DNA from 3 places in the Halomonas sp. DP8Y7-1 genome. Region 1 is predicted to be linked to each of the others. Evidence: predicted binding sites of a transcription regulator. Region 1 holds the regulator's gene; each other region holds the start of a gene.
The links. The regulator sigma-54, encoded in region 1, starts transcription at its own class of promoters, with help from an activator protein. The targets are predictions, from matches to a motif close to TGGCACNNNNNTTGCTNT.
Positions count from the first base shown of each region.

Region 1 (10,632 bases):
GGTAGCGCTCCTGCAAGGCGGGATCATCGAGTACCAGCTGTTTCAGCGCCACACCATGGACGTTGGCGGTGACCAGACGGTAGCGCTGAGCGTCAAGAATGGTGGGCGTGTCGATTCCCAGGCGCTCCAGGCGACGGGCTACGTAGCGAAAGTTGTGTCCCGGGTAGCGGCGAATGCCCAGGCGGTAGCGCCAGCGATCGCTCGCCTTGGGTGTGAAGGTCTTGATAAAGGCATCCTGGTCCGGGTCGTAGTGGACCTCGGTGTACTTGCCAGTCTGGATAAGCTGCATGATGTCCTTTGAAGCGAGGCGAAATCGAAGGGTAGGGCAGGGTCAGCGCAGTGGCCGAGGGCCTCAAGCGTCTTCGTCGAAGCGTGCGACGAACAAGGCCTCAAGGGCGTCGAGCACCGCATCGGCGTCGGGACCTTCTGCTTCCAGGGTCAGCACGGTGCCGCAGGGGGCCGCCAGCATCAGCAGGGACATGATGTTGGCGGCATCCCCACAGCGCTGACCGTGGTGCACGGTCACGGAGGCGTCGAACGCCTGACAGCAGGTGACCAGGCGAGTGGCCGCCCGAGCGTGCAGCCCGCGGCGATTGGTAAGGGTCAGCTCGCGTCTGGCCACGCTCATTGTGCCCCGCTGTCCAGACGACGTTGTTGGCCAAGCTCGCGGTGGCGCAGGCGTATTCTCGGGTGGTCGTCGACCAGCGCCGCGGCGATGCTCTCGGCCAGGTAGACCGAGCGATGCTGACCCCCGGTGCAGCCCACGGCCACCGTCAGATAACTGCGCTGGCTGGCCTGATAGCGTGGCAGCCAGTTGCGCACCCAGGTCAGGATGTCGCGCTTCATGTCGGCGACGTCTTGATAGTGCTCAAGGAAGGCGATCACGCTTTGATCGCAGCCGTTGGCATCCCGCAGCGATGGCTCCCAGTAGGGGTTAGGCAGGCAGCGTGCATCGAACACGATATCGGCGTCGGGGGGCACGCCACGCTTGAAGCCAAAGGACTCGATGGTCAGGCTCAGCTGGCCGCTGCGATGATCGGCCACCTGCTCGGCGATGCGTGAACGCAGCTCATGTACGGACAGGCGGGAGCTGTCGATGATCAGATCTGCCAGGTCGCGAATGCCAGACAACGCCTTCTGCTCGGACTCGATGGCCTCGGCCAGGGTCATGTCGGTATTGCGGGTCAGCGGGTGACGGCGTCGAGTATGGGAGTAGCGTTCCAGCAGAATCCGCGCGTCGCTGGTGAGGTAGACGACCTGACAGTCGATGGGACCTTGCTTCAGCGCCGTCAGCTGCGCGGGAAAACGCTCCAGCGCCTCGGGCAGATTGCGTGCATCGACACTGACGGCAATGCGCTGTGAATGTCCATTCTCCAGCTCTTCGACCAGTGACCCCAGCAGCGTCGCTGGCAAGTTGTCGATGGCATAGAAGCCCAGGTCTTCGAGAGCCTGAAGCGCCACGGACTTTCCCGAGCCAGAGCGACCACTGATGATCACGAGCTGCATGTCCTGTCTCCTTGGCAGGGGGCGATAAGAGGGCAGTTGGTGTCAACCGCGCGGTGACGGCCAGATCACGCTCGATCAGAGCGTGCTATCTAGCTAGATGGTAATCAGCTAAATGGCAATCAGCTAGAGGTTAATTAGCGAGTTCCCCATCAGCGAGGCCCCTGTTAGCGAGGCGCCATTCGTCAAGGCGCCAGGCAAGGCGTGCGCCATCAAGACATAGGATCAAGGCGCTTTCGGCGTGTGCCGTCAGGTCGTGGCGTCGCCGGGGGCTTGCTGGCGAATCGCTTCCTGCAAGCGCTCGTGCAGCTCGCGCTGGGACGTCGCGTGGCGCAGACGATGTCGGGTATCGGCGTCATTCATGACCCCGGCCACCTGTCCCAGCAGGGCAAGGTGAGCATCATCCGCTTCCTCAGGCACCAGCAAGACAAAGACCAGGTCCACCGGTTCGCCGTCGATGGCGTCGAAATCAATCGGCTCTGCCAGCTTGAGAAAGCCAGAGATAGGGGCCTTGCAGTGAGGGTTGCGAGCATGCGGAATGGCCACGCCATTGCCGATGCCGGTGCTACCCAGACGTTCGCGGCCGATCAGGCGACTGAAGACTTCCTGGCTATCCAGGCTTGGTGTGTTCTGCGCAATGAAGGTGCTGAAAAATTCCAGCACCCTCTTCTTGCTGCCCCCCGGGACGTCAAATAGCGTGCGCTCGGGGGGGAGAATGGCATCCAATGTCATGAGAGGTCAGCGAATTCCGGCGCCTTGGGCGCGGGCTTGGGATTTTTCCTTGTGCTTGACGAGCTGGCGGTCCAGCTTGTCGGCAAGGGCGTCGATGGCGGCGTACATGTCGCCGTCCTGGGCTTCTGCATGCAGGTCTGCACCGGCAGCGTGAAGCGTACAGGCAGCCTGTTGGCGCTCCTTCTCCACCGAGAGGGTGACCTGCACATTGGTGATGTTGTCGTAGTGGCGCTCCACACGGGCGAGCTTCTCTTGTACGTAGTCACGCAGGGGATCGGTCAATTCGACGTGGTGGCCGGTAATGTTGACTTGCATGACAAGGCTCCTTGCTCTTGCGGGTGGTAGCTCGATTGTAACCCTTTTTCCGATCCTGCAAACCCCCCTGCTTCTACGCATTAAGACGCAGATGTCGTGCGATATTTCAAGCGCTTGCGCTTTTCATGTAACTGCGCTACGCGCTCTGCTCGCTGCCTGTCTCGAGCCATCTGACCGGGCTCAGCGCAGGCGCTTGCGCTCGCTTGAAGAGGGAATATTCATCGCTTCTCGATACTTGGCGACGGTGCGTCGGGCGACGTTGACACCGTCTTCGGCGAGCAGCTCCACCAATTTGCTGTCAGACAGCGGTTTGCGAGGCGGCTCCTGCTGGATCAGCGACTTGATCATGGCGCGTATGGCAGTGCTGGAATGGGCATCCCCATCCTGGCCCACCTGGCTGGAAAAGAAATACTTGAGCTCGAACACTCCCCGTGGCGTATGCACGAATTTCTGGGTCGTCACCCGTGAGATGGTCGATTCGTGCATCTCGACCTTGGCCGCAATGTCTGCCAACACCAGTGGTTTCATGGCGGCTTCACCCTGCTCGAGGAAATCGAGCTGCCGCTCCATGATTTCGCGTCCGACCCTCAACAGGGTGTCGTTGCGGCTTGCCAGGCTCTTGATCAGCCAGCGCGCCTCCTGCAGATGGTCCTTCAGAAACTGGTTGTCCTGGCTCTTGTCGGCCCGTCGGATCAAGGCCGCATAGTCGGGTTGAATGCGCAGGCGTGGCATCGCCTCAGGGTTCAGCTCGACGCGCCAGCCTTCTTCGGTGTGGCGGACCACCAGATCGGGAATGACATAGTCGTTGTCGCTGTCGCCGTACTGGCTGCCAGGCCTAGGGTCGAGGCCACGGATCAGTTCGATGACATCGTCCAGCTGCTCTTCGGTCAGGCTCAGGCGGCGCTTCAGCAGACGACGATCACCGCTGGCCAGCGCCTCGAGAAACTGGCGTACCAGTCTTCCCGCCTGGGGCAGAAGGGGGGTGTCACGGGGCAGGCTGTCCAGTTGCAGCTGCAGGCATTCGCGCAAATCTCGGGCAAATACACCGGTAGGTTCGAATTGCTGCAGCCTGGCCAGTACCGACGCCACGTCCTGCAGGGGCGGGGCAGCAGCGTCGTCATCGGCCAGGCCCTGGGCGATATCGTCAAGGTGTCCCACCAGGTAGCCATCGCCGTTGACCGCGTCAATCAGGCACTCTGCGATGCGCCTGTCATTATCATTGAGGTCCAGCAGGGCCAGCTGCCAGCTAAGGTGGCCATGCAGGGATTGCCCGCTGGCCTGGCGCTCGAAGTCGGGCGCCTCGGCGCTGCCGGCCGGGGCGGTGCCAAGGTCTTGATAGGTATCGGACCAGTCGCTGTCGACCGTTAGCTCGGAGGGGATCTCGTCGGCCCAGTCATCGTCCTTGCTGTCCTTGACCTGCAGCTCGCCAAATTCATCCTCCAGCTCGAGCATCGGGTTGGCCTCGAGCGCCTGCTGGACTTCCTGGCGCAGGTCCAGCGTGGAAAGCTGGAGCAGGCCAATAGCCTGTTGCAGCTGAGGGGTCATGGTCAGCTGGGTGCCGATCTTCAGCTGCAGTGACGCCTTGAGGGCCATGATGTGACTTCCGTTCGTGGAGCTGAAAAGCCTTACCCTAACGGCGGGTCAGGTACCATGCAAGCTTCTTGCCAACTTGTGGGCAGGGGATGGCGCGCAGGGCTTGCTGTGCTCCGCATGCGCGTCAGTGCAAGGTCGAGCGGGCGCCATGAAGACCCTGCCAACATAGCGGCCCGGCAGCGCCCATGGTGGTCAAAGGCGAAAGTTTTCGCCGAGATAGACTTCCTTGACGCGCTGGTTGGCAAGGATCGACTCGGCACTGCCTTCGGCGATGATCTGGCCGTCGCCGACAATGTAGGCGCGGTCACAGATGTCCAGCGTCTCGCGCACGTTGTGATCGGTGATCAAGACGCCGATGTCACGAGCCTTGAGCTGGCGAATGATTGACTTGATCTCGCCGACGGAGATCGGATCCACCCCGGCAAAGGGTTCGTCGAGCAGAATGAAGGCGGGTTCTGTGGCCAGGGCTCGGGCGATCTCGACCCGGCGTCTTTCCCCGCCGGACAGGCTCATGCCCGGGTTGTCACGAATGTGGCTGACATGGAAGTCTTCGAGCAGTTGCTCAAGGCGCGCCTGGCGACCGTCGCGGTCGAGGTCCTTGCGGGTCTCGAGGATCGCCATGATGTTGTCGGCTACGGACAGCTTGCGGAAGATGGAGGCTTCCTGGGGCAGGTAGCCAATACCCGCCAGTGCCCGTTGGTGCATGGCCGCGCGGCTCAGGTCGTCATCGTCGATGCTGATGGTGCCAGCATCCGCCCTGACCAGTCCGACGATCATGTAGAAGGAGGTGGTCTTGCCGGCGCCGTTGGGGCCCAACAGGCCCACGATGCTGCCCTGTTCGATGGACAGGCTGATGTCCTGGACGACGCGGCGCTTTTTGTAGCTCTTGGCCAGATGGCGAGCGTGGAGAGTCTTCATCAGTTTCCTTGGCTTTCCGGCTCGAGGGTCATGCGAATGCGCTGCTGGCCGTCGACACCCTGTGCGCTGGAGCGAGCCTGGACGACGCGGCGATCGAGAAAGTACTCCAGGTAGGCGCCGTCGAAGGTGTCATTGGCCTTGTGCAATTCCGCCTGGTCGATGAGTTCCATGCGGCGCTCGGCAACATGGTAGACCACCTTCTTGCCCCAGCCCTTGACCACCGGCTCTTCCGGCGAAGGCTGCTGCTCCAGATAGGCACGGGAGCCAGTCGCCGTGGCGCGGGATAGCTGACCCTGGTCGTTGCGCTGAATTTCCACACGCTCACCGGTCAGCAGCATGCTGCCCTGCTGAATACGCACATCGCCGGTATACACCGCTGTGCCTGCGCGGTCATCCAGGTCCAGCTGGTCGGCCTCTACCTGAATGGGGGCGCTGCGGTCGCTTTCCAGCGCCAGAGTGACGGTGCTGGTGGCGACGCTCGTCAGGCCCAGGGCCAGGGCGAGCAGTAGCGCGGGACGGGGACGCATCATGGAAGTGACTCCTTGTTAGGGCTCGGGCTGAGAGCGGCTCTGGCTTATTGAGGCTCTGGCGGATGATAGCCGGTGACATTGTCGGTCAGACGGGCGGTATTGTCATGGATCCAGGCATCGAAGCGCTCGCCTCGCATCTCCTGGGGGGGCTGGCGCAATACCGCAGGCGTCTCACTCCAGGCGTGGCCTGAATCGCTGTCATAGACCAACACCTCGGTATCCAGCTGCCAGCGCTCGGCAGGGGCCTCGAGGTGGGCATCTCCGGTCAGTGTCAGAGGGTTGCCGTCCGGGCCAAGTTCGCCGTCGGTGGCAGTGGCGATCCACAGGCGGCCACTGTCATCGACAAGCTCCATGTCAGGTTGGTCGACGCGGGTGATGTCATCCAGCGGGGTGTGCACCAGACGCGGGGTCGTAATGCGTTGATGGGGCGCACCCTGGGTGTCGAAGCGCGTCAGGGTGGCATCGATCAGGTAGTAGTCCGGCTCGCCGGCCTGATCGTCGGTGATCAGGTCGGGCACAGTGCCGTCCCGCGGGTCGAGCAGGGCCAGTCCGCCGCCCAGCACCAGCAGCAGGATGACCAGCCAGAAACGGAAGCCGGGCCGCAGTGAGCGCCATGTCATATCAGGGGTCCGTCCTTCAGATAGCTGTCCACCACGCCGTCGAGGCGGCCCTGGGCAGCCAGCAAGGTATCCGTGATGTCGCGCACTGCGCCATGACCGCCGCCGCGCTCGGTGACCCAGCGGGCGCGTTCGCGAATGTAGAACGGGGCGCCTGGCACGCTGATGCCCACGCCACAGCGGTCAATGCACGGCAGGTCGGGCAGGTCGTCTCCGCAATAGGCCACCTCTTCCAGTGACAGCGACAGCTCGGCGCACAGCGATTCCAGCGCCGGCAGCTTGCGTTCGACACCTTGCTGGACGTGCTGGATGCCCAGCGCCTTGGCGCGCTGGGAGACCATGGGTGAGCTACGCCCGGTGATCAGAGCGACGTCGATTCCCGCGCGCCTGGCCAGTTTGATACCGTGGCCATCGAGGGTGTTGAAGGCCTTCAGTTCCGTACCGTCGGCATGAAAGATAAGCTGCCCATCGGTCAGCACGCCGTCCACATCCAGCGCCAGCAGCTTCACGCGGCCAAGTCGTTGCACCAGGTCAGGGGAGAGTGAGGCAAGTGGGTCGTGGGCCATCATGGCGATCCTTGATGTTGAGTGGGCAGAAGGTGTGACGGCAGCTGCCCGGCTGTAGCGCCCGGAGTGCCGTCAGGCCAGGCGTCAAATGACACCTGCTGCCAGCAGGTCATGCATGTGTAGCGCGCCAACCGGGCGCTGCTGGTCATCCACCACCGCCAGAGCGGTGATGCGACTGTCTTCCATCAGCTTGACGGCTTCCGCCGCCAGGGTGTCGGGACGGATGCGCCGTCCGGGACTGGTCATGACATCGTCCACGCTCAGGGTGCTGAAATCCTGGTGGCGGTCAAGGGTTCGGCGCAGGTCGCCATCGGTATAGACGCCCGCCAGGGTACCGTCATCGGCCACTACGCAGGTGAAACCGAGGCCCTGGCGGGTGATCTCGAGCAGAGCATCTCTGAGCGGTGAGCCAGTCGCCACGACGGGAAGTCTGTCGCCGGTATGCATCAGGTCTGCCACCGTCAGCAGCAGGCGTTTGCCCAGGCTGCCGCCGGGGTGGGACAGCGCGAAGTCTTCCGCGGTAAAGCCGCGGGATTCAAGCAGAGCGACGGCCAGGGCGTCACCCAGGGCAAGCGCTGCCGTGGTAGAGGATGTGGGGGCGAGGTCGAGCGGGCAGGCCTCGCGTTCGACGCCGGCATCCAGATGGGCCTCGGCGTGGCGCGCCAGGGTCGACCCGGGCCTGCCGGTCATGCTGATCAGCGGAATGCCCATACGCTTCAATAGAGGCAGCAAGGCGGTAACTTCGGCAGTCTCGCCGGAATTGGACAGCGCCAGGACCACGTCACCTGGGGTGATCATGCCAAGGTCGCCATGGCTGGCTTCACCGGGATGAACAAAGAACGCCGGGGTGCCGGTGCTGGCCAGAGTGGCGGCAATCTTGCCGCCGATGTGGCCGGATTTGCCCATGCCTGTCACCACCACCCGTCCTTGGCAGGCCAGGATCAGCGTGCAGGCGCGCTCAAAGGCCTCATCGAGGCGCTGAATCAACGCATCGACCGCGTCGCGCTCCAGTTCCAGCGTGCGTCGGGCGATAGCGCGAACATTGATGGGTGTCGAGGGCGACGCCCCGTCGGGAAATTTGGTCATGGCCATGATTGTTGCCGTTTACCACCGTTGTCACAAGGGTCAGGCTGTCAGGGAGGTACCCAGCCAGAACAGATAGAAGGCGTAGCTGGCTGCCAGCAGCGCGCCGACGATGCGTCCGACGCGCCCGCGGCGCTGCCACAGCAGGATGGCCGCCAGCGCCAGCGTCAGGCCGAGCATGACCGGGAAGTCGCGCCCCGCGGCGTCAGGGTCGGTGGCCCCCGGTGCCAGCAAGCCAGGTACGGGCAGCACGGCCAGCATGTTGAACAGGTTGGAGCCGATGACATTGCCGATGGCGAGATCGTGGTGACGCTTCAGGGCGCTGGCAACACAGGCGGCAAGCTCGGGCAGGCTGGTGCCGATAGCGACGACGGTCAGGCCAATGACCAGCTCGCTCACCCCGAAGGAGCGTGCCAGCTCGGTTGCGCCCCAGACCAGCCCGCGGGAGCTGGCGATCATCACCGCAAGGGTCACGACCAGCCAGACAAGGGCCTTGCCCAGCGCCATGCCGGGGATCTCGCCGGCGACCTCCTGCTGCCCTTCGTCTGCGCGAAACAGCCACCAGATGCTGAACACCAGCAGGGCCAGCAGCAGGGCCGCGTCGACGCTGTTCAGCTGGCCATCGGCCAGGGCATAGCCGGCCAGTCCGGTCGCGCCCAGCAGTAGTGGCAGTTCGCGACGAACGATGCTGAAACGCACCGGAATCGGTACGACCAGGGCGGTCACGCCCAGTACCAGCGCGATGTTGGCGATGTTGGAGCCCAGCGCATTGCCGGTAGCAAGGTCAGGCGTGCCATCCAGGGATGCCATCACCGACACGACGATCTCCGGGGCGGAGGTGCCGATGGAAACGATGGTCATGCCGACCAGCATGATGCTCATGCCGGCGCGATACGCGGTTGCAGCGGCCGCGCCAACGAAGCGATCGGCGCTCCATAGCAGGCCAACAAGACCAAGAGCGACAGCGACGAGCGGTAACAACATGCGGACAACCTGATGATGAATATCGAGGGCGCCCATTGAACCCTGCCAACATCCTGCGCGCAAGCGCGCAGCCGCTGCACTGGCGTGGCATGTTTCAGTTAAGATACGATGTTCGAAAACCGAGCGCATGGCAACGCGCTCTATCATGCTTCCTGGTTCCATGGTCGTGGCGTAGCCCGTCTGCGTTTTGCAGCGAGCGAGGCAGCGGCGTTTGTTTCATGGCGACCATCATTGTTTGGGGACTGCGATGACGGCTTCCTCCTTGGTGGAGGTGGAGAACCTGCATTTCACGCGCGGCGATAGAGATATCTTTCGTGGCGTGGATCTCTCCATTCCCCGCGGCAAGATCACGGCCATCATGGGCCCCAGTGGTACCGGCAAGACCACTCTGCTGAAGTTGATCGGCGGGCAGCTGGCGCCGAGCGCCGGCAGGGTGCTGATCGACGGGCACGATGTGCACCGACTATCGCGCAAGGATCTGTTCCAGATGCGGCGACGCATGGGCATGCTGTTCCAGAGCGGTGCGCTGTTCTCCGACCTTAGCGTGTTCGAGAACGTGGCGTTTCCCCTGCGCGTGCATACGGATCTTCCGGAGAGCATGGTGCGCGATGTGGTGCTGATGAAGCTCGAAGCGGTCGGGCTGCGTGGTGCTCGCGATCTGATGCCTTCGGAGCTGTCTGGCGGGATGACGCGGCGAGTGGCGCTGGCGCGTGCGGTGGCCCTCGACCCCGAGCTGATTCTGTATGACGAGCCATTCGTCGGTCAGGATCCGATCTCGATGGGTGTGCTGGTTCAGCTTATTCGTCGTCTCAACCAGGCGCTGGGCTTGACCTCGGTGGTGGTCTCCCATGATATCAAGGAGACCTTGTCCATTGCCGATTATGTCTATGTGGTAGCGGACGGAAGAGTCATGGCCCACGGTACGCCCGCTTCTCTGGACGTCGAGCAGGACCCCCGCGTCAGCCAGTTTGTGCATGGCGAGCCGGATGGGCCTGTCCCGTTCCATTATCCGGCCAATGATTTCTATGACGATATTCTGGGGCAGGAGGAAGCATGATCGAGCGGATCAGTCGCCTTGGGCGGCGTGGCTGTGACCTGCTCGAGGCAGTGGGCCGGGCAGGGCTATTTCTAGCGCAATCGATGTTTGGCCGTCCCACCATGGGGGGCATCAGTCTGTGGATTGCCCAGGTCTACATGGTCGGTGTGCTGTCGCTGGCGATCATTCTGGTATCTGGCCTGTTTATCGGCATGGTGCTGGCGCTTCAGGGCTACACCATTCTGGTCGACTTTGGCGCGGCGGATGCGCTGGGGCAGATGGTGTCTCTGGCCTTGCTTCGCGAGCTGGCGCCGGTGGTGGCGGCACTGCTGTTTGCGGGACGCGCGGGGTCAGCGTTGACCGCCGAGATCGGCCTGATGAAAGCCACTGAGCAGCTGACCAGCATGGAAATGATCGGGGTCGATCCGCTGCGTAGAATCGTGGCGCCCAGACTGTGGGCTGGCTTTGTCTCGCTGCCGCTGTTGACCATCGGTTTCAGCGTAGTGGGCATCTATGGCGGTTATCTTGTCGGCGTCGAGTGGCTGGGGGTGTTCGAGGGCTCCTATTGGGGCAACATGCAGGCCAGCGTCGGGTTCTTCAACGACATTGGCAACGGCATCGTCAAGAGCCTGATGTTTGCCTTGGTGGTGACCTGGATCGCCGTGTTTCAGGGTTACGACCTGATCCCGACCTCCGAAGGTATCTCGCGGGCGACCACCCGGACCGTAGTGTATTCCTCCCTGGCCGTACTGGGC
Region 1 is NZ_JAHVIN010000012.1:115,075-125,706, forward strand. Features, by position in the region: gene KUV41_RS14800 (hypothetical protein) at 1-289, opposite strand, end outside; gene KUV41_RS14805 (HPr family phosphocarrier protein) at 353-622, opposite strand; gene rapZ (RNase adapter RapZ) at 625-1,506, opposite strand; gene ptsN (PTS IIA-like nitrogen regulatory protein PtsN) at 1,753-2,235, opposite strand; gene hpf (ribosome hibernation-promoting factor, HPF/YfiA family) at 2,242-2,550, opposite strand; gene KUV41_RS14825 (RNA polymerase factor sigma-54) at 2,731-4,143, opposite strand; gene lptB (LPS export ABC transporter ATP-binding protein) at 4,336-5,061, opposite strand; gene lptA (lipopolysaccharide transport periplasmic protein LptA) at 5,061-5,591, opposite strand; gene lptC (LPS export ABC transporter periplasmic protein LptC) at 5,636-6,211, opposite strand; gene KUV41_RS14845 (KdsC family phosphatase) at 6,208-6,774, opposite strand; gene KUV41_RS14850 (KpsF/GutQ family sugar-phosphate isomerase) at 6,859-7,866, opposite strand; gene KUV41_RS14855 (calcium/sodium antiporter) at 7,900-8,841, opposite strand; gene KUV41_RS14860 (ABC transporter ATP-binding protein) at 9,089-9,898, shown strand; gene mlaE (lipid asymmetry maintenance ABC transporter permease subunit MlaE) at 9,895-10,632, shown strand, end outside.

Region 2 (10,632 bases), on a different contig from region 1:
TGTAGCGCCGAGCGCGAAGATTGTCTGCACCGCACGCCTCATCCTCGGGCAGCAACCCGCGCTGGACCTTCATCTTGTGGGCCGTCTGCCAGGTACGGCATACCACCTCGCCTACACGCCCCATGGCCTGTGAGTCAGAGGCGATCATCGAGATCACCCCCATGTCCTGCAGGATGTCTTCGGCGGCGATGGTCTCCCGACGAATACGCGAATCAGCAAAGGCCACGTCTTCGGGAATATTCGGGTCCAGATGGTGGCACACCATCAACATGTCCAGGTGCTCATCGACGGTATTCACCGTGTAGGGCCTGGTGGGATTGGTCGAGGATGGCAGCACGTACTCTTTCGAGCAGGCGGTGATGATATCCGGCGCGTGCCCGCCACCCGCTCCCTCGGTGTGATAGGTGTGGATGCCCCGTTCCTTGAAGGCGGCCAGCGTATCCTCGACAAACCCCGACTCGTTGAGGGTGTCGGTGTGGATCGCGATCTGCACGTCATAGCGCTCGGCAACGCTTAGACAGGTGTCGATGGACGCAGGCGTGGTCCCCCAGTCTTCGTGCAGCTTGAGCCCCATGGCGCCTGCCTCGATCTGGGCTTCAAGCGCCTCGGGCAGGCTGGCGTTGCCCTTGCCCAGTAGGCCGATGTTCATCGGCAGGCTGTCGCAGGCCTTGAGCATGTGATGAATGTGCCAGGCGCCAGGCGTGCAGGTGGTGGCATTGGAGCCGGTTGCAGGCCCGGTGCCGCCTCCCAGCATGGTGGTGATGCCGCTGGCCAGGGCCTCATCCACCAATTGAGGACAAATGAAATGCACGTGGGCATCGATGGCACCCGCCGTAAGGATCTTGCCTTCCCCTGCGATGACCTCTGTCCCCGGCCCGATGACGATGGTGACATCCGGTTGGGTATCCGGATTACCGGCCTTGCCGATGGCAGCGATTCTGCCCGCCTGCAGCCCGACGTCGGCCTTGACGATGCCCCACCAGTCGAGAATCAGCGCGTTGGTGATCACCGTATCCATCACCGCGTCATCGACACGCTGGCTTTGCCCCATGCCATCACGGATCACCTTGCCACCGCCGAACTTGACCTCATCACCGTAGTGGGTCGCATCCTGCTCGACCTCGATCCACAGCTCGGTATCCCCCAGGCGCACCCGGTCGCCCACGGTGGGCCCGTAGATGTCGGCGTAGGCTTGACGACTGATCTTCATGACGGGTCTCCCTGAACATCCGATGCAGTACCCAAAGGCCCCATGACCTCGCCACGAAAGCCATAGATGTGACGAGTGCCAGCAAAGCTGACCAGGGTGACCTCACGGGTCTGGCCCGGCTCGAAACGCACGGCGCTGCCGGCAGCAACATCCAGCCTGAAGCCACGCGCCTTGACGCGGTCAAACAAGAGCGCGGGATTGGTCTCGGCGAAATGGTAGTGCGAGCCGACCTGGATCGGCCGGTCGCCACGGTTGGCCACCTCGATGGTCACCCGCTCGCGCCCTTCACACAGTGCGATCTCGCCGTCCTTGAGTTGGTATTCTCCGGGTATCATGCCTCGCCCTCTGATGGTCCGTTGGCAACGGTCTACTCCCATGTCGCTGCTGCAAGCCGCTGCGGCAGACGACACTGAGCAGGCATCCGTTCAGGTAATCGGATGATGGACGGTCACCAGCTTCGTGCCGTCAGGAAAGGTGGCTTCGACCTGAACTTCGTCGACCATGTCGGCAACGCCCTCCATGACATCGTCACGGCCCAGGATCTGTTTGCCGTAGCTCATCATCTCGGCGACGCTGCGACCCTCACGGGCCCCCTCCATGATCTCGCAGCTGATCAACGCGACCGCCTCGGGATAGTTGAGCTTCAGGCCCTTGGCCCTTCGCCGTTCTGCTACTAACCCCGCGGTAAACAGCAGCAGCTTGTCCTTGTCTCTCGGTGTCAGCTCCATCGTTACTTCCTCAAGGTCAGACGACACGACGCTCGCTAGACGACGGTCGGCGTGGAGTCAGGTGAACCAGATGCGCGGCGGACAGGCCGTGCGCTCCAGCAACATCGGTCTTAGCAGTTTCCAGGCAGCCTCACACAGCGTCCAAGCTTCATGCCGCGAGTGCCCGAGATAGCGCAGCAGCAATACGCCATCACGCAGAGTGACCGCCCATGGCTGTTGCATCATCGAGGGTGAAGACAGATCGACGACATCGTCGGTGCGTCCCTGTCGGCCCGCCAGCTGTTCGCGCAGCATCTCCACCGCGGCCGCGCCATCGTCCAAGCCTACGGCCCAAAGGGTGGCCTGAACGCTGCAGCCACGCTGGCCCCAGGCGCCGCTGAAGCGGCGGTGAAGCGGATCAAGCGGCTGACGCTCGATCCACAGCGGCTGGCCATCTCGGGCTAACCTGAAGCTCTGTTCCAGGTAGCCGCTGGCAAACGGCAGGTCACTGGCAGGCCGGCCCAGGGCGAGCACCTCCCAACCCAGGCAGCGCGCGTCCCCGTGCAACTCGATCTCGGTAGATTGGCGCCCACGAGAGCCATCGAAGGCAATGGTTTCCTGAGGCAACCACTCGAGGCTGGCGCCGGGCTCGACCACCAGCCGGGTGCGCTGGGACCAGCTCACCTCGTTGCTGTCCGCCCGATACAGCTTGTTAGCGGCAGGGGTCGTGAGTAGTGCGCTGGCACCCCTTGCCACCCGTGCTTGAATGTCCAGCGCATCACCGCTGACCAGCCCGCCCGGTGGATGCAACAGGTAGACGTGGCAGGTGCCGTCGCGTCCTTCGGGGTAAAAGGGCCGCTGCACCCTCAAGGGGCCACGGTGGTCCACTCGGTGCAATCGAGTCGCTGCACCATCATGGCGAAAGCCCAGTGACAGCCTCGCCTCCCAGCGCCGTCCCGCGTCAAAGCGATGGCCGTGCCGATCGGTCACATCCTGTATTGTCTGCGCGCTCATGGCTCTCCCGGACGATGGTTCGTGGTGACGCCTCTGGCCACGCCACACAATACTGCCCGATGACGGTGCAATGGTCGTACCACCTCACCTTTAAATCCTGTTTTTTACTTTATTATCAACGATATATAGTGCACCGAAAGTGCGCCACGAAGCCCCCCTAGCTATCTAAGGCACCAACTCGGTGCACCGCTAAGCGCATCCGGCATCATTTTGGTGCGCATGTCGCTATTGCTGTGGACCTCGTCGCCAGGACTGTGCAGCGTGGTCACTTGTCTGCCTGAGACCTCACCCGCTCTTCCTGCCGCCCTTCTTCTACCTTCCCTCCACCGTCCTTCGATCGCCTTCCTGTCACGCCGCTTGCTATTGCCGTTAACCCTGCCTTAACCCCCCGCTTGGCTATGCTGCGCGCCTTCGAGAACCCAGGAGATCCATTATCATGGTTCGGGCCCCTTTCCCTGCCTTGCTGGCGGGCGTCCTGCTGTTGACGCTGGCTGGCTGCTCCATGATCGACGAGCCAACCTCCTACCATGACAGGACCGACGCCTTGATCGCCCAGGTGCCGGACTGGTCGGCAGCTGTCGGCGGTAGCGACGTCGGCTCACTCAACGACCTAATCGCGTCCGATGCGCTCGATCAGCTCGTTGAAAGGGCGCTGCAGGCCAACCCCGGCCTGCAACAGACCCTGTTGACGCTGCGTATCCGCCAGACACAGCTGCGCCAGACCGGTGCTGACCGCCTGCCCGAGGTCGAAGCCGGCTTCAGCGCCAGTGACAGCGAAGACAGTGCCAGCACCTACAGCGGCTCAGTCACGGTCAGTTGGGAAGCCGATCTGTGGCAGAAGATTGCCGATCGCACCGCCGCCGCCGATCAGGACGTCGCACAACAGGCGGCCCTGTATCAGGCCGCCCGGGACACCTTGGCGGCCGACGTGATGACCAGCTGGCTTGCGCTGATCGCGCAGCGTCATGCCATCACCATCCAGCAGCAGCGCCTGTCCACCCTTGAAAGCAACGAGTCCCTGATCCTTGAGCGCTATCGCAGCGGGCTCGGCAACCTCGAGGACCTGGACAGCGCGCGAAGCTCCACGGCCAGTGCCCGTGCCAGCCTGGTGGAGTATCAAGAGAGCCTGGCGCAGCAGCAGCGTGCACTGCAGACCCTGCTGGGCGAGATTCCCGATAGCGGCGAGGCGGTGGCCGACGACTATCCCGCGGTACTGACACCGCTGGCAGAGCTGCCAAGTCAGTCGCTGCGTCGCCGACCTGACCTGATCGCGGCCTACCACGCCGTTCAGGCGGCCGACTATCGCACCCACGCCGCCTACAAGGACCTGCTGCCAAGCATCAGCCTGCAGGCCGCCATCGAGGACGTGGCCAACTCGCCATCCCAGGCGCTGCTGACCGATCCGGTGTGGTCGCTGCTGGGTCAACTGACGGCTCCGCTGTTCCAGGGAGGCGAGCTTCGCGCAGCCGCCGACGAAGCCGAACTGGAGACCGCGCAGGCCTACCAGGCGTACCGCGAGACCCTGCTCGAGGCGGTTGGCGAGGTGGAAGATGCCCTCGGGCTCGAGCGCTCGCTCGCCCTGCAACAGCAGCACATCGCCAATGCCCTGGATCGCCAGCAATCTACCCTGGCCCAGTACCAGTCGAGCTACCGCTCGGGGCTGGTCGACATCCTCGACCTGCTCTCGGTGCAACAGCAGACCTACGACCTCGAGGCGCAACTCGATGACCTCAACTATCAGCGCCTGGCCAATCGTATCGATCTAGGCCTGGCACTCGGACTGGGAGTAAACCCATGACACGTCGCTGGAGAAAAGCGCTGCCCCTGAGTCTGGCCCTCGCGGTACTGGCGGCGGTGGTGGTTCATGTCGTCACGCCAGGTCAGGCACGAGGCCAGCACTCGCCACCCAGGCCTGGTGGCCAGCCGGAAGTCGATTCAGGCCAGGTGCAGGCAGGTCAGCAAGACCACCAGCAGGCCCCCCAGCGCACCGAGGTGACGGTGGTCACTGCAGAGACCGCGGCCCACGCTGCCCACATCAACGCCTACGGAGAAGCCAGTGCGCATTTCGAGCTGACTCTGAGCGCCGAGGTGTCCGGGCGCGTCGACGGCATTGCCGACAACTTCGAGGGAGGTCTTCGTATCGGAAAAGGCGAATTGCTGGCCACCCTGGAGGACAGTGGTTACCAGGAGGCCCTGGCCGTCGCCCAATCGACGCTGGCCACTGCCGAGGTGAGCCTGCTGGAGGAACAACGCCAGGGAGAACAGTCCAGAATCGAGTGGCGCTCGTCGGGGCTCACGGGCGAGCCTGACTCGCCGCTGGTACTTCGCGCCCCCCAGCTCGCCGCCGCGCAGGCGGCGGTCGATGAGGCCAAGGCGTCGCTGGCCGCCGCTCGCCAGGACCTCGACCAGACCCGCATCACCGCCCCCTTCGATGCCCTGATCACCGATCGCCACATCGCCCCGGGCAGTTTCGTGCAGTCTGGCACCGAGATCGCCACCCTGGTCAGCACCGACCGCATCGAGATCACCGTGAGTCTGTCCGCCGCGGAATGGGCGCAACTACCGGACTCGGCCACGCTTGCCGCGGGTGACTGGCCCGTCACGCTGACCGATATCGAGAGCGGAGAGCAATGGACCGGCCAGGTCATCCGGGCGCATCACCACCTGGACGCCACCAGCCGCCAGCGCTCTCTGGTGATCGCGGTTCAGGCCCCGTTCGACCAGACCCCCGCCCTGCTGCCCGGCACTTTCCTCGAGGCGAGCCTCAGCGGACGTACGCTCGATGGGTTGTGGCATCTCCCCGCCACCGCCCTCGGCCAGTCCGGACAGCTCTGGTACGTCACCGACGATGACGCTCTGGCCAGCGTCTCGACCGAGGCCGTCTTCAGCGACGGTGCCACGATATACGTAAGACCGCCCGAGGCGATCGCTGATCAGCCGACCCGGGTGGTCGTGCAACCCCTGAGCAGCTACGTCCAGGGCATGCTGGTGACCACCGTGGAGGCCCGTCAGGATGTCTGACACGAGCCATCGCCAAGGCGTGATCGCCTGGTTTGCCCGCAACCCGGTCGCTGCCAATCTCTTGATGTTGCTGGTGATCGCGCTGGGCGTCAGCGCCCTTGGCACCCTCCAGAAGGAGGCCTTCCCGAGCACAGAACCCGACAGCCTAAGCATCTCGGTCAGCTACGACAGTGGCTCGGCAAGGCAGTCAGAAGAAGGACTCGCGATCAAGATCGAGGATGCGCTGGAAGGGGTCATCGGTATCGATTCGATCGTCAGCACCTCCACCACCAGTGGCACCACCGTGACCGTGGAGAAGACCTCCGACTACGACCTGGATACCCTGCTCAGAGACGTCAAGACCCAGGTGGACGCCATCTCCAACTTTCCGGCCGACGCTGACAATCCGGTCATCAGCAAGGCTGAGCGCGAGGAGCACTCGCTGTGGATTCAGCTCTATGGCGACGCTGACCGCGCCACCCTGCAGCAGTTGGCCGACGACCTCAAGGCAGACCTGCTGGCCCATCAGGACGTCAGTCGTGTCTCGATCAGTGGCTGGCTCGATCCAATGATGGCCATCGAGATCGACGAGGGTCGCCTGGAAGCCTACGGCCTTTCGCTCACCGACGTGGAGGAAGCGGTCAATGCGAGCTCGACCAGCACCTCCAGCGCCGTATTGCACAACGCCGATCTCTACCTGCAGCTCAAGGCGTCGCGCCAGGCCTACCTCAAGGATGAGTTCGCCGCCATTCCACTGATCACCACCACCCAGGGCGATCAGATCCGTCTCGGTGACGTGGCCAGGATCCGCGACACCTTCGACGACACCACCTCCAGCCTGTCGCGCTTTGATGGCGAGGACAGCATCGCGTTACAGATCGTCACCACCGGCACCGATGACATTTCAGACTCGGTCATTGGCGCCCGCGACGTGATTCAGCAGTGGCGTGACGATGGGCTTCTGCCCCAAAACGTGCAGCTGGCCACCTGGTACGATCGCAGCACCTCGATCAACGAACGCCTGGCTCTGCTGATCGACAATGCGCTGTACGGCATTCTGCTGGTGTTTACCCTGCTGGCGCTGTTTCTCAACCTGAGGGTCGCGCTGTGGGTGGCCATGGGCCTCCCCTTTGTGTTCTGCGGTACGCTCTACTTCATGGGCGAGCCCTTGCTTGGGCTTACCCTCAACGAATTCACCACCTTTGGCTTCATCATGGCGCTGGGCATCGTGGTCGATGATGCCGTGGTCGTGGGCGAAAGCGTCTACGCCGAGCGCCGCGCCCATGGTGACACCCTGGACAACACCATTCGTGGCACCCTGCGCGTCGCGGTGCCCACCCTGTTTGGCGTGTTTACCACGGTGGTGGCCTTCTTTGCGCTCTCGCAGATAGAGGGCAGGCTAGGCAAGCTCTACGCCCAATTCGCCGCCGTGGTCGGCCTGTGTCTGGTGCTGTCGATCATCGAGTCGAAGCTGATTCTGCCGGCCCACCTGGCGCACCTGAATACCCGCTCCTCGACTTCCCGTCATCGTCTTGGCCGGCTGTGGGGGCGGCTACAGGACGCCGCCTCTGGCGCGATGGAACGCTTCACCCAGGCCGTCTATCGTCCGCTGGTCAAGCTCGCTCTGGTGCATCGAACCAGCGTCACAGTGCTGTTCACGGCGCTGTTGATCCTGGTCCTGGCCATGCCGTTCAACGGCAGCATTCGCATGAGTTTCTTCCCCGATATTGCAGGCGATACGGCGCGCGCCAACATCACGCTGGAAAACGATGCGAGCTACGGCTTGACCCACCGGGCGCTGGACCGCCTGCAGGACAGTGCCATCGAGGCCGACGCCACGCTGCGCCAGGGCAAAGGCGTCAGCGCCATCGAGCACCTGCAGATCACCTCGAGTGATGACCAGTCAGGGACCGTCACGGTCAAGCTTGCCGATGATTCGCCCTACGACCTTGACCAGTTCGCACGCCAGTGGACGGCCCTTGCCGGGCTCCCGGAAGGCACCCGCACGCTGAGTATTCAGAGCCGGCGCAGTGACTTCTCTGCGCTGCGCGTCGAGCTTCGCGCCAGCGACGATAACCTGCTGAGCGCGGCCGGCGACGAGTTCCTCGCGCGTCTTGAAGCCATTGATGCCGTCAGCGGCCTGGAAGACAACCTCCGCCCGGGCCAACCTCAGCTTCAGCTCGACCTCACCGCCCAGGGGCGCGCGCTTGGCATGACCACCGACGAGCTGGCCGAACAGGTCATGCAGGGCTTCAATGGTCAGGTGGTGCAGCGCTATCAGCGCGGCAACGACGAGATAGAGGTGAAGGTGCGCTTTCCCGAGAGCGAGCGCCAGTCGCTGGTCGACGTGCTGTCGTCGCGGGTACGTGCACCGGATGGTACCGTGCTGCCGCTATCCAGCGTCGCTACAGCGAGTCTCGGCTACACCCGCGACACCATCACCCGGATCGATAACCAGCGGGCCATCTATATTTCCGGCGACGTGGACAAGGAGCTGATCTCGGCCACCGAACTGGTGACCCTGCTCGAGCAGGAGGTCGTCCCGGATATCCGCAGCGCCTACCCCGGCGTCGACATCCACTTCGCTGGCGAGGCCGAGCAGCAGCAGGAAACCCAGTCCTCGATGGTCACGGTCTTTGCCTTCGCCATACTGCTGATCTACATGCTGCTGGCGGTCCCCCTGAAGTCCTACGTTCAGCCTCTGCTGATCATGACCGCGATCCCCTTCGGCGTGGTCGGGGCGCTGCTCGGTCACTGGCTCAATGACCTGTCCCTCGGCATCCTGTCCCTCAATGGCATCATTGCCCTATCCGGCGTGGTGGTAAACGACAGCCTTTTGCTGGTGTCCCGTTTCAACGAGCTGCGAGACGAAGGCCTGGCCATCCCGGACGCCATCGTCGCCTCCGCCACCAGTCGCATGCGTGCCGTCGTGCTGACCTCGGCCACCACCTTTGCCGGGCTCTATCCCCTCCTGGGAGAAACGTCCCATCAGGCCCAGTTTCTGATTCCGGCCGCAGTGTCGCTGGCATACGGTATCCTGTTCGCCACCCTGATCACGCTAATCCTGATACCGGTGCTGCTGAGCCTGCAGACCAGCCTCGAGCAATGGCTCACACGCTGGAGGCGACGCACGCCCGGTGAAGACGAGGCCGAAACCCCATGCTGAACGTGCTGCTGGTGGAAGATGACCTGGATCTGGCCATGACCATCGTGCAATACCTGGAGATCCAGCAGATCCGGTGCGATCACGCCAGCAATGGCCAGCGCGGGCTCACGCTCATCCGCGACAATCGCTATGACGTCATCCTGCTGGATCTCAATCTGCCGCGACTGGATGGCCTGAGCGTCTGCCGCGAGGTTCGCCACGCGGGCGATGACACCAGCATCCTGATGTTGACCGCCCGCGACCGCCTCGACGACAAGGTCGATGGCTTCGAGGCGGGCGCCGATGACTACCTGGTCAAGCCGTTCGAACTGAAGGAGTTGGCGCTGCGCATTCGCGCCCTGGGCCAGCGACGCAGCGGGCAGATCAAGCGGCTGCACTACGCTGGCCTGGTGATGGATCTGGTCTCCCTGACGGTGCTTAGAGACGGTCAGCCGCTGCACCTGTCACCTACCGGCTGGCGACTGCTGGAACCCCTGCTGCGCGCATCGCCCGCGGTCGTCAGCCGCCGCGCTCTGGAGGAGGCGGTGTGGGGCGAGGAACCCCCCGACAGCAATAGCCTCAAGGTACATATGCACCATCTGCGCAAGGCCGTGGATCGAGACTTCGATCCGCCGCTGATACACACGATCCCCGGACGCGGGTTCGCCCTGAGGGAGGCACGGGATGATCCGTCAGATACGCCTTAAGCGACAGCTCGCGGCGATCCTGCTCACCTTGGGTGCGCTGCTGGTGGGAGGCTACTCGCTGCTGGCGGCCCACTACTTCAAGCTGGGGATGGACAGCACCATGGTGGGGGCCATGGAACAGGCGGTGCATCAGCACATTCGCCAGCGGGCCGGAGGCACGGCAGAACCCGACCTGGGCGCCTTCACCGTCACCTCGACCTGGCAGCAACAGCCCAGGCAGATCCGCAGCTTGTTGCCACAGCCGCCGCAGCAGGAGACGCGCCTGGTGACGTCGCGTGAGACGAAGCCGAATGGTCGCCGCGGCAGGCTGGTCTTCGCCATGCGCTTTCCCACCGCCGAGGGGACGCTGTTTGTCAGCCACACTCTGACACGCCAGCAGATGTCGAGCCTGGTTCACCGCACAATCCGTGACAACCTCACGAGCCTTCTGCTTATCAGCCTCAGTACCGCCGTCGCCCTGGCACTGGCGATCTGGCTACTGCTGCGTCAGCTAAGCAAGCCGGTGGCGCGCCTGGGCCGGTGGGCGCGTGATCTGGAAAGCGCCAACCTGCAGGACCCTCTGCCGGACTTCCGCTACCCCGAGCTGAACGAACTGGCCTCGCTGGTACGCGACAGCCTGTCCTCCCAGCAAGACAGTCTCGAACGGGAACATCGCTTCCTGCGACACTCAAGCCATGAATTGCGCACGCCGATCAGTGTGATGCGAAGCGGCATCGAACTGATCCGCTCGCTACCGCCGGAGCAGGCGCCTGCGGCCCGATCCGTGCTGGCGTCGATCATCGATCGCCTGGATCGCGCCAGCCTGAACATGAAGCATCTGACGGAAACCCTCCTGTGGCTAAGCCGCGA
Region 2 is NZ_JAHVIN010000007.1:68,977-79,608, reverse strand. Features, by position in the region: gene ureC (urease subunit alpha) at 1-1,210, opposite strand, end outside; gene KUV41_RS11095 (urease subunit beta) at 1,207-1,545, opposite strand; gene ureA (urease subunit gamma) at 1,636-1,938, opposite strand; gene KUV41_RS11085 (urease accessory protein UreD) at 1,996-2,931, opposite strand; gene KUV41_RS11080 (TolC family protein) at 3,368-4,729, shown strand; gene KUV41_RS11075 (efflux RND transporter periplasmic adaptor subunit) at 4,726-5,952, shown strand; gene KUV41_RS11070 (efflux RND transporter permease subunit) at 5,945-9,097, shown strand; gene KUV41_RS11065 (response regulator transcription factor) at 9,091-9,783, shown strand; gene KUV41_RS11060 (sensor histidine kinase) at 9,761-10,632, shown strand, end outside.
Region 2: the regulator sigma-54 is predicted to act here: its motif matches at 2,996-3,013, upstream of KUV41_RS11085 (urease accessory protein UreD).

Region 3 (10,632 bases), on a different contig from region 1:
GGCATTTTTATGCTGGCGGCAGGCTCATCCTGGGGGCCGGCTAAGCCTGCCGGCTACTGCACCATGTTGGTGCCTGGGTGTGCACCTGTCCTGACCTCGGTGGATGCTTCGTTGTGCACATGTTTTTGCATGTGACTGTTTTATTTATCTTCCTTAACGCGGTGGCGTGCCCCTTGCTATGAGTCAAGGTGAACTCTTTTGATGCGAAGGCCCTGCCATGCACGCCACTGCCACGCCCTGCCTGGGCGACAGCGCTGAACCCCGCCTTCTGTTTACCGACCTGGATGGCTCTCTACTTGACCACCATGACTACGACTGGGCGCCTGCCCAGCCGTGGCTCGAGACGCTGCGCAAGGCCGGTGTCGGGGTGATTCCGGTGACCAGCAAGACGCGCAGTGAGCTGCTTGGCTTGCGCCAGGCGCTGGGACTTGCTGATCAGCCCTTTATTGCTGAGAACGGAGCGGTCATCGCCCTGCCCGACAGCTGGTGCCATGCCAGGCGCGAGGGTCCAGTGGGCCCCGATGGCCTGGTCATTCGCACCCTGGGTGTCGATATCGGACTGATTCGTCGGCGCGTGGCGATCTGGCGGGAGCGTCTGTCGGCGCGCTTTCTGACCATGAGTGAAATGGCACTGGAGGACGTCGTGGCGTTCACCGGCCTGGATGAACAGGAGGCACGCCTGGCGCGCCTGCGCGAAGGCAGCGAGCCGCTGCTGTGGGAGGACGACGATGCGCTGTTGCAACGCTTTCGCGAAGGTCTGGCAGGCGATGGCCTGCGCATGACCCGTGGCGGACGCTTCTGGCATGTGCTGGGGGACACAGACAAGGGCCAGGCGGTGCGTTGGCTGTGTGCGCGCTACGAAGCGTTGAAGGGCAAGCGACCGACCACCCTGTCCCTGGGCGACGGCCCCAATGACGTGGCCATGCTGGAGGCAACCGACGCCGCGGTGGTCATTCGCGGCCAGCATGGTCTGGATGTCCGGCCGGATCAGCCAAACCTCTACCGCAGTGAAGCGATGGGGCCACGGGGCTGGGCCGAAGGGGTAGCCCATTGCTGGGGAGCGAACCCTCAGGCCCTCGAGGCAGCGGCCAGGGGAGACCAGGGCGCGCAGACAGACGATCAGCATCACCATCTTGGCGGAAAAGAGGACGACGCATGAGCGATTTCCATCAGAACGGCATCATTACCGATTTTCACAACCTGACGCGTCGTTCTGCCGAAGAGCTTGAGGCGGACCTTGAGCAGTTCGCCAGACAGCGTCCGCTGGGGCTGATCCTGCCGTCGCTCTATTCTGAACTGGAAGGGCCGGCACTGGATGCGATCGTCGAGACCTTGTCGAGTGCAGACTACTTGTCCGAGATTGTCATCGGCCTGGATCGTGCCGACCGCGATCAGTTTCTGCGTGCTCGGGAATTCTTCTCCCGCCTGCCCCAGCACCACCGCATCCTGTGGAATGATGGACCTCGCCTGCGCGAGCTCGACGCCGACCTGTCTGCCGAGGGGCTTGCCCCACAGCAGCCGGGCAAGGGGCGCAACGTCTGGTTTTGTGCGGGCTATGTCCAGGCATCGGGGCGCACAGCAGCGGTGGGACTGCACGATTGCGATATTCTGACCTACGACCGCTCGCTGCTGGCCAGACTGATGTACCCCGTGGCGCATCCACGCTTCAACTACGCGTTCTGCAAGGGCTACTACTCGCGCATCGCCGAAGGCAAGCTGAACGGACGGGTGTCCCGGCTACTGGTCACGCCGCTGCTGCGGGCGCTGAAGATCATGCACGGGCCGCTGCCTTATCTGGACTATCTCGATAGCTATCGCTACCCGCTGTCAGGCGAGTTTTCCATGCGCACGGAGGTGCTCGACAACCTGCGCATACCCGCCGACTGGGGACTGGAGATCGGGGTGCTGTCCGAGGTGCACCGTGACCATTCGACCAACCGTCTGTGTCAGGTCGACATTGCCGATGTCTACGATCACAAGCATCAGCCGGTCTCTGCCGATGATGCCAGTGCGGGGCTCAACCGCATGAGCCTGGATATTGCCAAGGCGCTGTATCGCAAGCTGGCAACGCAGGGGGTGGGATTCTCCTCCGAGGGTTTTCGCACGCTGAAGGCGACCTACTATCGACTCGCTCTGGATTTGATCGAGTCCTACGACCACGATGCCACCATGAATGGCCTGAGCCTCGATCGCCACGCCGAAGAGCAGGCCGTAGAGCTGTTTGCGGCGAATCTGATCGAGGCGGGAAATGCTTTCCTCGACAACCCCCGGGAGAAGCCCTTCATTCCCAGTTGGAACAGGGTAAGAGCGGCGCTGCCGGATCTTCCACAGCGCCTTTATCAGGCGGTGGAAGCCGACAACGCCGGAGATGTCTAGGAGGGAGAGTGCCTGTCACGGGGCCTCGCCATGGCAAGGCCCCTGTGATGACAGAGCTGGTCCGCTCTGGTGCCAGCCCCTCAGGGGCTGGCGCTTCCCATGATGGTCTCGAACAGGGCCTGTCCCGGCAGTCCCTGAGTCATTTCGACCTTGCCATCATGGCGATAGACCATGCCTGGGGTGGCCACCATGCCGAAGCCTCGGAACAGCTCATGATTGCTCTGTAGACGCTGTTCCAGGTCGCGGGGTAGCTGGCGCATCGGCGTAATCGGATCACCCCCTTCGTGAGCGGCCAGGGCGGCAGAGGGGTCGTCCGCGGCCAGCATGGTGACCGCCTGGCGTGGGCTCGCTGGATCCAGTATGCCCACCATGACGTGGCGTAGCTGGACCTCTCCGCTCTCCACGAAGGGGCGGGTCATCTGCCACAGGCGGGTGCAGTATGGGCAGTTGGGATCGGTGAAGACGTACACCGTGCGCGGCGCGTCCGGGTCGCCATCAGCGATCCAGGCGCTGTCAGCCAGGTCCTGCCACACCGCTTCATCCTGAGGTCCTTGCACCAGTCGCTCCAGCGGCTCTTCTGACAGGTTGTTGGCCTCACCGTCAATCAGGTTGCCGACAATGGCGTGCTCGCCATCGGCAGTCACGAAGATTGTCATGGGCTGGCCTCGGTGGCTGGCAGCGTAGCCCTCCAGGCCTCCAGGGGCATCAAATTCTCCATGCACTTCCAGGCCTTCTTTCTCGAGGGCCTCGATAGGCGCGGGGTAATCCTTGGCTTCGACGCTGGATAGCGGCAGCAGACCGAAGGCCACCGCAGCAAGGGTCATGAAGGATCGCGGGTAACGCGGGCGCGATGGGGCATCGGGGCGGCGGGGGGTGTCCTGACTCATCGGTGTTCGGGCTCGCATGTCGTTGTCGGAGGGGCGCGCAGAGGTGACCTGATCATCCCGGTGGTAGGGCGGCCAGTGCTGTGACAACAGCTGGGACAACAGGATGAGAGGTCAGTTCGGTGGCCGGCCCGGTTGGTGGGGTTACAGATAAAGGAAACGCTGCAGTCATCAGCCGAGCAGCGCCAGGCGCCTGCAGCGCAGACGCCGGAGCCTTTGCGCTACAGGTGAGGCGTTCGAGGGGCGCGCAACGCAGCGAATCGTTGGTGCAGGCAGTGATGCAGTGTTTCCTGAACGCTCAATCATGACGCACCAGCCATAGTGAGCGATAGGGCGCCAGGGTATCGCAATGGCGCCATTCGCCGCCCTCCAGCAGGTCCTCCCAGCCAGGACGTTCGAGTTCCGCCATGACCAGAGGTTGCGGGCGGTCGGTAACATTATGGATCGCCAGCAGGCGACGGCCGCTGGCAATCGGCCCACGCTGAATGGCCAGCAATTGTGGCGCGGTTGGCACCACCGTCTGAGCGGCGTCGGGGTGGAAGCAAGGCTCTCGACGACGCAGTTCAAGGCGACGCGTGAGGGCGACGAATACCTCACGGGTCGGCGTGTGCCGGCTGTCTAGCAGCATCCCCAGTTCCTGGCGCTGCCAGCGTTTACGGTTGATGGAGCGCAGGCGCCCGCTGCGCTCGACGCCATCATGGTCATTCTGGGTAGCCGTCAGACAGTGAATGTAGACCCCGGGTATGCCCTTCAGGACCAGCATCAGGTGCTGACTCAACAAGAAGCGCTCGACCTGCCAGGGGTCGGGGCCTCGGCGGGTGCCGCTCATGGCATCGAACCAGGTGATGTTCAGTTCGTAGGGACTGTCACTGCCGTCGCTCTGGCGGCGCATGCTGACAAAGCCGCCGAAGCGCTGCATCAAGCCAACCAGAGCATCGATTTCGTGTTGCTCGAGCCAGCCTTCCAGCGGTCGTACCCCGATGCCGTCGTGGCTGGCCGTGAAGTTGAGATAGCTGCAGCCCTCTGGAAGCTCGGGCAGCGTGTTCAGCCAGCGGGCGATGGTGCCGGCCTCACCGCTGGTCAGGGTATGCAGCAGCAGTGGGGGCAGCGGGAACTGATAGACCAGATGGGCTTCATCCGGTGGTGTGTGCTCACGCTCCAGGCCAAAGTAGCTGATGTTCTCGGCGTGAGGCACGTTGGTCTCGGTGATGATCAAGGTGCCGGGAGCCACATGATCGACGATGGCGCGAAGCAGACGCACCACAGCGTGGGTTTCGGGAAGGTGAATGCAACGGGTGCCGGGCCGTTTCCACAGGAAGGCGACGGCGTCCAGGCGCACGATCCGCGCGCCCTGCTGAAGATAGAACAGCAGTATGCCGATGAATTCGATCAGCACGTCGGGGTTGGCAAAGTTCAGGTCGATCTGGTCCTCCGAGAAGGTGGCCCACAGATGGCGTACCCCCCGACGGGTACTGACCGGCACCAACAGTGGAGAACTGCGTGGCCGGACGACGTCGCTGAGATCCGTTTCCGGGTCCATCTCGATGAAGTAGTCACGACCGGGCAGGTTGCCGCCCAGGTAGTCGGCAAACCACAGCGACTCCCTTGAGACATGATTCAAGACCAGATCCACCATCAGGTCGTGGCGGCTGGCCAGCCGCCTGATGTCTCGCCACTCGCCCAGGGCCGGGTCGACCTCGCGGTAGTGAATGACCGAGAAGCCATCGTCGCTGCTCCAGGGAAAGAAGGGCAGCACGTGCACCCCGCTGAACACGCCAGCCAGTCGGCTGTGAAGAAAGTCATCGAGCACGGCCAGGGGAGGTTTGGGCGACGTCTCCTGACCGCTGTCCGAGCGAGATTCGTGCTCATCGATCAGCGAATCACCGTACAGAATCAGCCATTGATCCTTTTCACTCCACAGTTCGGTTCTTGCACCATGACGGTGCGAAAGACGGGCGCCCTGCGCTTCGATCAGGCGCAGCAGGCGGCGCAGCACTTCCTCGCTACGTTCTCCATAAAGAGGTGTCAGCAAGGCTTTGGCATGCTGCTGGAAGCGGTCTGCGTCCATCGCTGTGAGTGGTGGGGCCATGGCGTCCTCCTTGGGCGGGCGAGGCGGGAGGTTGCGCCTGTGCCCGACGTCTTATTGGCAGGATAATGCACAACATCAAGCACAGGGCGTGCCAACTGGCATCGCGCAAAGGGCTTGGCGGACGGTTGCGCTGGGCGAAAAAGGCCGCAACCGTTACACTATGGCGACATTTTCTCCTGCCGGACTGCCCGCTATGCATTGCCCTTTCTGTGGCGCTCAAGAGACTCGTGTGACCGATTCCCGGCTGGTTGCCGAAGGCGACCAGGTGCGTCGACGTCGGCAGTGCGCGGGATGCGGGGAGCGCTTCACTACCTATGAGACCGCCGAACTGGTGATGCCGCGGATCGTCAAGGCCGATGGCTCCCGTGAGGTGTTTGACGAGAGCAAGCTGCGAGCGGGCATGCTGAGGGCTCTGGAAAAACGCCCGGTCAGTGCGGAATCCATCGAAGCGGCGGTGGAGCGCATACGCCAGAACCTGAGGGCCCGAGGGGAGCGTGAGGTCCAGGCGCGGGTCGTGGGTGAGGAAGTGATGAACGCGCTCAAGCGCCTGGACCAGGTGGCTTACATTCGCTTCGCCTCGGTGTACCGCAGATTTCAGGACATCGACGAGTTTCGTGCCGAGATTGACCGGTTGGCTCAGGAGCCGAACTTCACCCCCGACAATGAGGAGCCGTCATGAGCCGCGACGATGCACCTCCGGCGTCAGCCCCTGGCCATGATGCCCACTGGATGGCGAGAGCGCTTCGCCTGGCTGAGCATGGCCGCTACACCAGCATGCCGAATCCGCGTGTCGGTTGCGTGCTGGTCAAGGACGGCGAGTGGCTGGCCGAGGGCTTTCATGAGCGTGCCGGTGAGCCCCATGCGGAAATCCATGCGCTGAACGGCGCCGGTGAGCGCTCCCGTGGTGCAACCGCCTATGTGACGCTGGAGCCATGCTCTCATCATGGTCGCACCGGCCCCTGCTGCGATGCCTTGATCCAGGCGGGCGTCGCCCGGGTCGTGGTGGCCATGCAGGACCCCAACCCTCAGGTCGCAGGGCGTGGCATCCAGAGGCTGCGTGAGGCAGGTATCGAGGTGCTGGTCGGTTGTCTTGAGGACGATGCGCTGACCTTGAATGCGGGCTTCGTATCGCGCATGACCAAGGGGCGCCCGCGGGTGCGCCTGAAGCTGGCCATGAGCCTCGATGGGCGTACCGCCATGGCCTCCGGCGAGTCCCAGTGGATCACCGGCCCTGCGGCACGCCGCGATGTGCAGCGCCTGCGCGCCCAGAGCTGCGCGATTCTGACTGGCGTCGACTCCATCATCTTCGATAACTCGCGACTGACGGTGCGAGCCGAGCAACTGGGGCTCGATCAGGCTGACACCATTGCCCGTCGCCAGCCGCTGCGCGTGGTGGTCGATTCGCGTCTGCGCATGCCGTTGGCGGCTGCCTGTCTGAGCGAGCCCGGTCAGACCCTGGTGGTCTGCGTCGAAGGCGTCGAGTCTCCTCGCCGGGAAGCGCTGGAGCGCAGCGGGGCCCGAGTACTGGAAATGCCGGCCGGCGAGGACGGTCGCGTAGATCTGCCGACGCTGCTCGACTGGCTGGGGCGTGAAGAAGGATGCAACGAGCTGCTGGTCGAAACCGGTGCGACCCTTGCCGGTGCCATGATGGATGCCTGTCTGGTGGATGAGCTGCGCCTCTACATGGCGCCGACGCTGCTTGGACCCGAGGCCCGTGGACTGATGTCATTGAGCGGGATTGACCAGATGGCTCATCAGCGACCGCTCGAGATCATCGATATTCGCGCCTTGGGCCAGGACTGGCGAATTTTGGCTCGCCCCGCGCTGCCTGCCTGCACAGGGCGCTGAGCTAACGCCCTGAAAATGACAGAGCCCTGATAACCTAGAGCCCTGATGACCTAGTGCCCTGATTATTCTAGCGCCCCGATACGGGGCGGGTGCAGGTGCCCGCGTGGATACGTGGTTATCCGCATACCCTCTCATTCGCCGCCACTGGCGCCCAGGCGCGTCCCACGGTACCCTGACGGCCGTTTCTGGCCGCCGTCGCCGTGTGGCCACTTCAGATCCAGGGAGCACACATGTCGCAGTCTTCCAGCGGGGGCCTGGCCCCTATTGCCGAACTCGTCGAGGATATCCGTCAAGGCCGCATGGTCATCTTGATGGATGATGAGGACCGGGAAAACGAAGGTGACATCATCATGGCGGCCGAGAAGGTAGAGGCCAGCCATATCAATTTCATGGCGGTTCACGCCCGCGGCCTGATTTGCATGCCGATGACCCGCGAGCGTTGCGAGCAGCTCAAGCTTCCGCTGATGGTGCAGGATAACGGTTCTGGTTACGGCACCAAGTTCACCCTGTCCATCGAGGCCGCCGAGGGCGTCAGCACCGGCATCTCTGCAGCGGATCGCGCACGCACCGTGCAGGCGGCCAGCGCTCGCAATGCGCGCCCCGAGGACATCGTTCAGCCGGGCCACATCTTTCCGCTGATGGCGGAGCCGGGTGGGGTGCTGCGGCGTGCCGGCCACACCGAGGCGGCCTGTGATCTGGCGGCGCTTGCCGGGTGTGACCCCAGCGGTGTGATCTGTGAAATCATGAACGAAGATGGCACCATGGCCCGCCGGCCGGAGCTCGAGCGCTTCGCCGAGACCCATGGCATCAAGATGGGCACCATCGCCGACCTGATCCACTACCGCATCCATAACGAGCAGACGGTGGAAGAGGTAGAGCGGTTGCCGGTCAGCACTGCCTTTGGCGAGCTGACGGCCCACGTCTTTGCCGACCGTATCCACAAGGTGCACCATCTGGCGCTGGTCAAGGGACACCCGACACCGGATGGCGTAACCACGGTGCGCGTCCATCTGGCCAACGAGATGCGTGACCTGATGTGCCTGGTCAAGGGTGAAGAAGCATCCTGGCGTGCGCATCAGGCGCTGGAAGAGGTGGCGCGAGCCGAGCACGGCGTGTTTGTGCTACTCGATGACATGCGCTCCCGCCAGGACCTCAACGACCTGCTACAGGTCTTTCTCGAGCGCCGCCGCACTGCCCGCGGCAGTGAGTCGGACGGGTCGGGCAACTACCTGACCATCGGCACCGGCTCCCAGGTCCTGCGCGAGCTTGGAGTAGGCAAGATGCGCCTGCTTAGCTCCCCCTGGAAGTTTTCGGCGCTGTCAGGCTTTGACCTGGAAGTGGTGGACATCGTGTCGCCCACTGATCTAGACGCATGATGATTCCCAGGCGATGCCCCAAGGCATCACCTGGGGATTCGGCTATCCATTAGGGGATTATCCCCGACTGCCGGCCAGGTGCCGGCGAATTCAGGAAATTTCAAGATGCAACCTATCTCCCAAGTCGAAGGCAGCTTTGTCGAGGTTCAGGGCCGCTACGTGATCGTCGTGGGCCGCTTCAACCACCATGTGGTGGACTCTCTGGTGGAAGGCGCTGTGGACAGCCTGGTGCGCCATGGCGTGGACATGGAGATGATCGATATCGTTCATGTTCCTGGCGCCTGGGAACTGCCTCTGGCCGTCAAGCGGGTGTTGCAGGTGGCCAAGCCCGACGCGGTGATCGCCCTGGGCGCCGTCATCCGCGGTGGCACGCCTCACTTCGAGCACGTGGCCGGCGAGTGCAACTCGGCCCTGTCGCGTCTTCAGCTCGACTTTGACACGCCGGTGGCGAATGGCGTGCTGACCGTGAACTCCATCGAGCAGGCGATCGAGCGTGCCGGTACCAAGGCAGGCAACAAGGGAACCGAAGCGGCCATGGCCGCCATGGAAATGGTCTCCCTGTTGCGCCACTTTGGTGACGATGGCGAGGAGACCTCCGCATGAGCCGTGAACAGCGTGCGCCGACCAAGGCTCAGCAATCCCGTCGTGCCGCCCGCGAGCTGGCGGTGCAGGGACTCTACCAGTGGCAGATGACCGAGAAATCGATCAGCGCGGTGGAAGCCGAGTTCCGCAGCCAGGTGCCGGATGATGACCTGGAAACCCATGAGAACTGGCTCAAGGTGATGGAAATCGCCGACCTGGCGCTGTTCCATGAGCTGCTGCACAACGTCGCTCGCTATCGCAAGGAGCTCGACGCGGACATCGCTCCCTTGCTCGACCGTCGTCTCGAGGACATCGATCCGATCGAGCTGGCCATCTTGCGCCTCGGTGCCTACGAGCTGTCGCGGCGCCTCGAAGTGCCGTACCGTGCGGTCATCAACGAAGGGGTCGAGCTGGCCAAGTCGTTCGGTGCGACGGATGGGCACAAGTACATCAACAGCATTCTCGACAAGCTGGCGATCAAGCTGAGAAGTGCCGAGGTCAGTGCCCGTCGCCGCTGAAGGTCGCTGCTGATGTACGGAGAATTCGAACTCATCCAGCGCTGGCTGGCACCGGCGAGACGCGGGTCTGCTGACGCGTCCGGCGTAAGCCTGGGCGTCGGTGACGATGCCAGCCTGATGCAGCCCACCCCGGGCCATGAGCTGGTGGTCAGCGTCGACACGTCGGTCGAGGGGCAGCACTTTCCGCCAGGTGCGCCCGCCGCTGCGCTGGGGCATCGAGCCGTGGCTGTCAGTCTCAGTGATCTGGCGGCCATGGGCGCCAGACCACGCTGGTGTCTGATGGCATTGACCCTGCCTGACGCCAACGACGACTGGGTGGCAGAATTCGCTCGTGGCTTCCATGCTGTGTGCGATAGCGCCGGTATGGTGCTGGTCGGCGGAGATGTGACCCGCGGTCAGCGCGCCATCAGTGTCACCGTCATGGGCGAGGTGCCGACCGGGCAGGCACTGCGCCGTGATGGGGCCAAGGCCGGTGACGTGCTGGCGGTGACCGGAGCCCTCGGCGGAGGCGCCGGCGGTCTTGCCGCATGGCAAGGCGGAGCGCGAGATATGGAGCAGCCTCTGCTGAAGCGTTACCTGCTGCCCGAAGCGCGCTGGCAGGCCGGTGAAGTCCTGCGCGGGTTGGCGAATGCGGCCATCGACGTGTCCGATGGCTTGCTGGCTGACCTGGATCACGTGCTCAGCGCCTCAGGCGTCGGTGCTGTCCTGGACAGCGCGTCGCTGCCTCTGGCCGACGGTCTGGCCGCGAGGCTGGGCCAGGATGCCGCCATTGAGGCGGCGCTATGCGGCGGGGATGACTATGAGTTGCTGGTCTCCTTGCCCCCGTCACGGGTCGCCCAGGCGAAGGCTTCGCTGCTGGCTCTGGGCATCGAGCTGACGCCGATCGGTCATTTGACCGAGACGCCGGGCATACAGGGCGTGAAGATCCCATCCAGGGCTGGCTGGCAACATTTCCACGG
Region 3 is NZ_JAHVIN010000003.1:160,104-170,735, reverse strand. Features, by position in the region: gene KUV41_RS02580 (HAD-IIB family hydrolase) at 218-1,159, shown strand; gene KUV41_RS02575 (glycosyl transferase) at 1,156-2,376, shown strand; gene dsbG (thiol:disulfide interchange protein DsbG) at 2,457-3,362, opposite strand; gene KUV41_RS02565 (sugar phosphorylase) at 3,559-5,349, opposite strand; gene nrdR (transcriptional regulator NrdR) at 5,543-6,028, shown strand; gene ribD (bifunctional diaminohydroxyphosphoribosylaminopyrimidine deaminase/5-amino-6-(5-phosphoribosylamino)uracil reductase RibD) at 6,025-7,197, shown strand; gene ribBA (bifunctional 3,4-dihydroxy-2-butanone-4-phosphate synthase/GTP cyclohydrolase II) at 7,428-8,573, shown strand; gene ribE (6,7-dimethyl-8-ribityllumazine synthase) at 8,679-9,176, shown strand; gene nusB (transcription antitermination factor NusB) at 9,173-9,673, shown strand; gene thiL (thiamine-phosphate kinase) at 9,686-10,632, shown strand, end outside.
Region 3: the regulator sigma-54 is predicted to act here: its motif matches at 5,426-5,443, upstream of KUV41_RS02565 (sugar phosphorylase).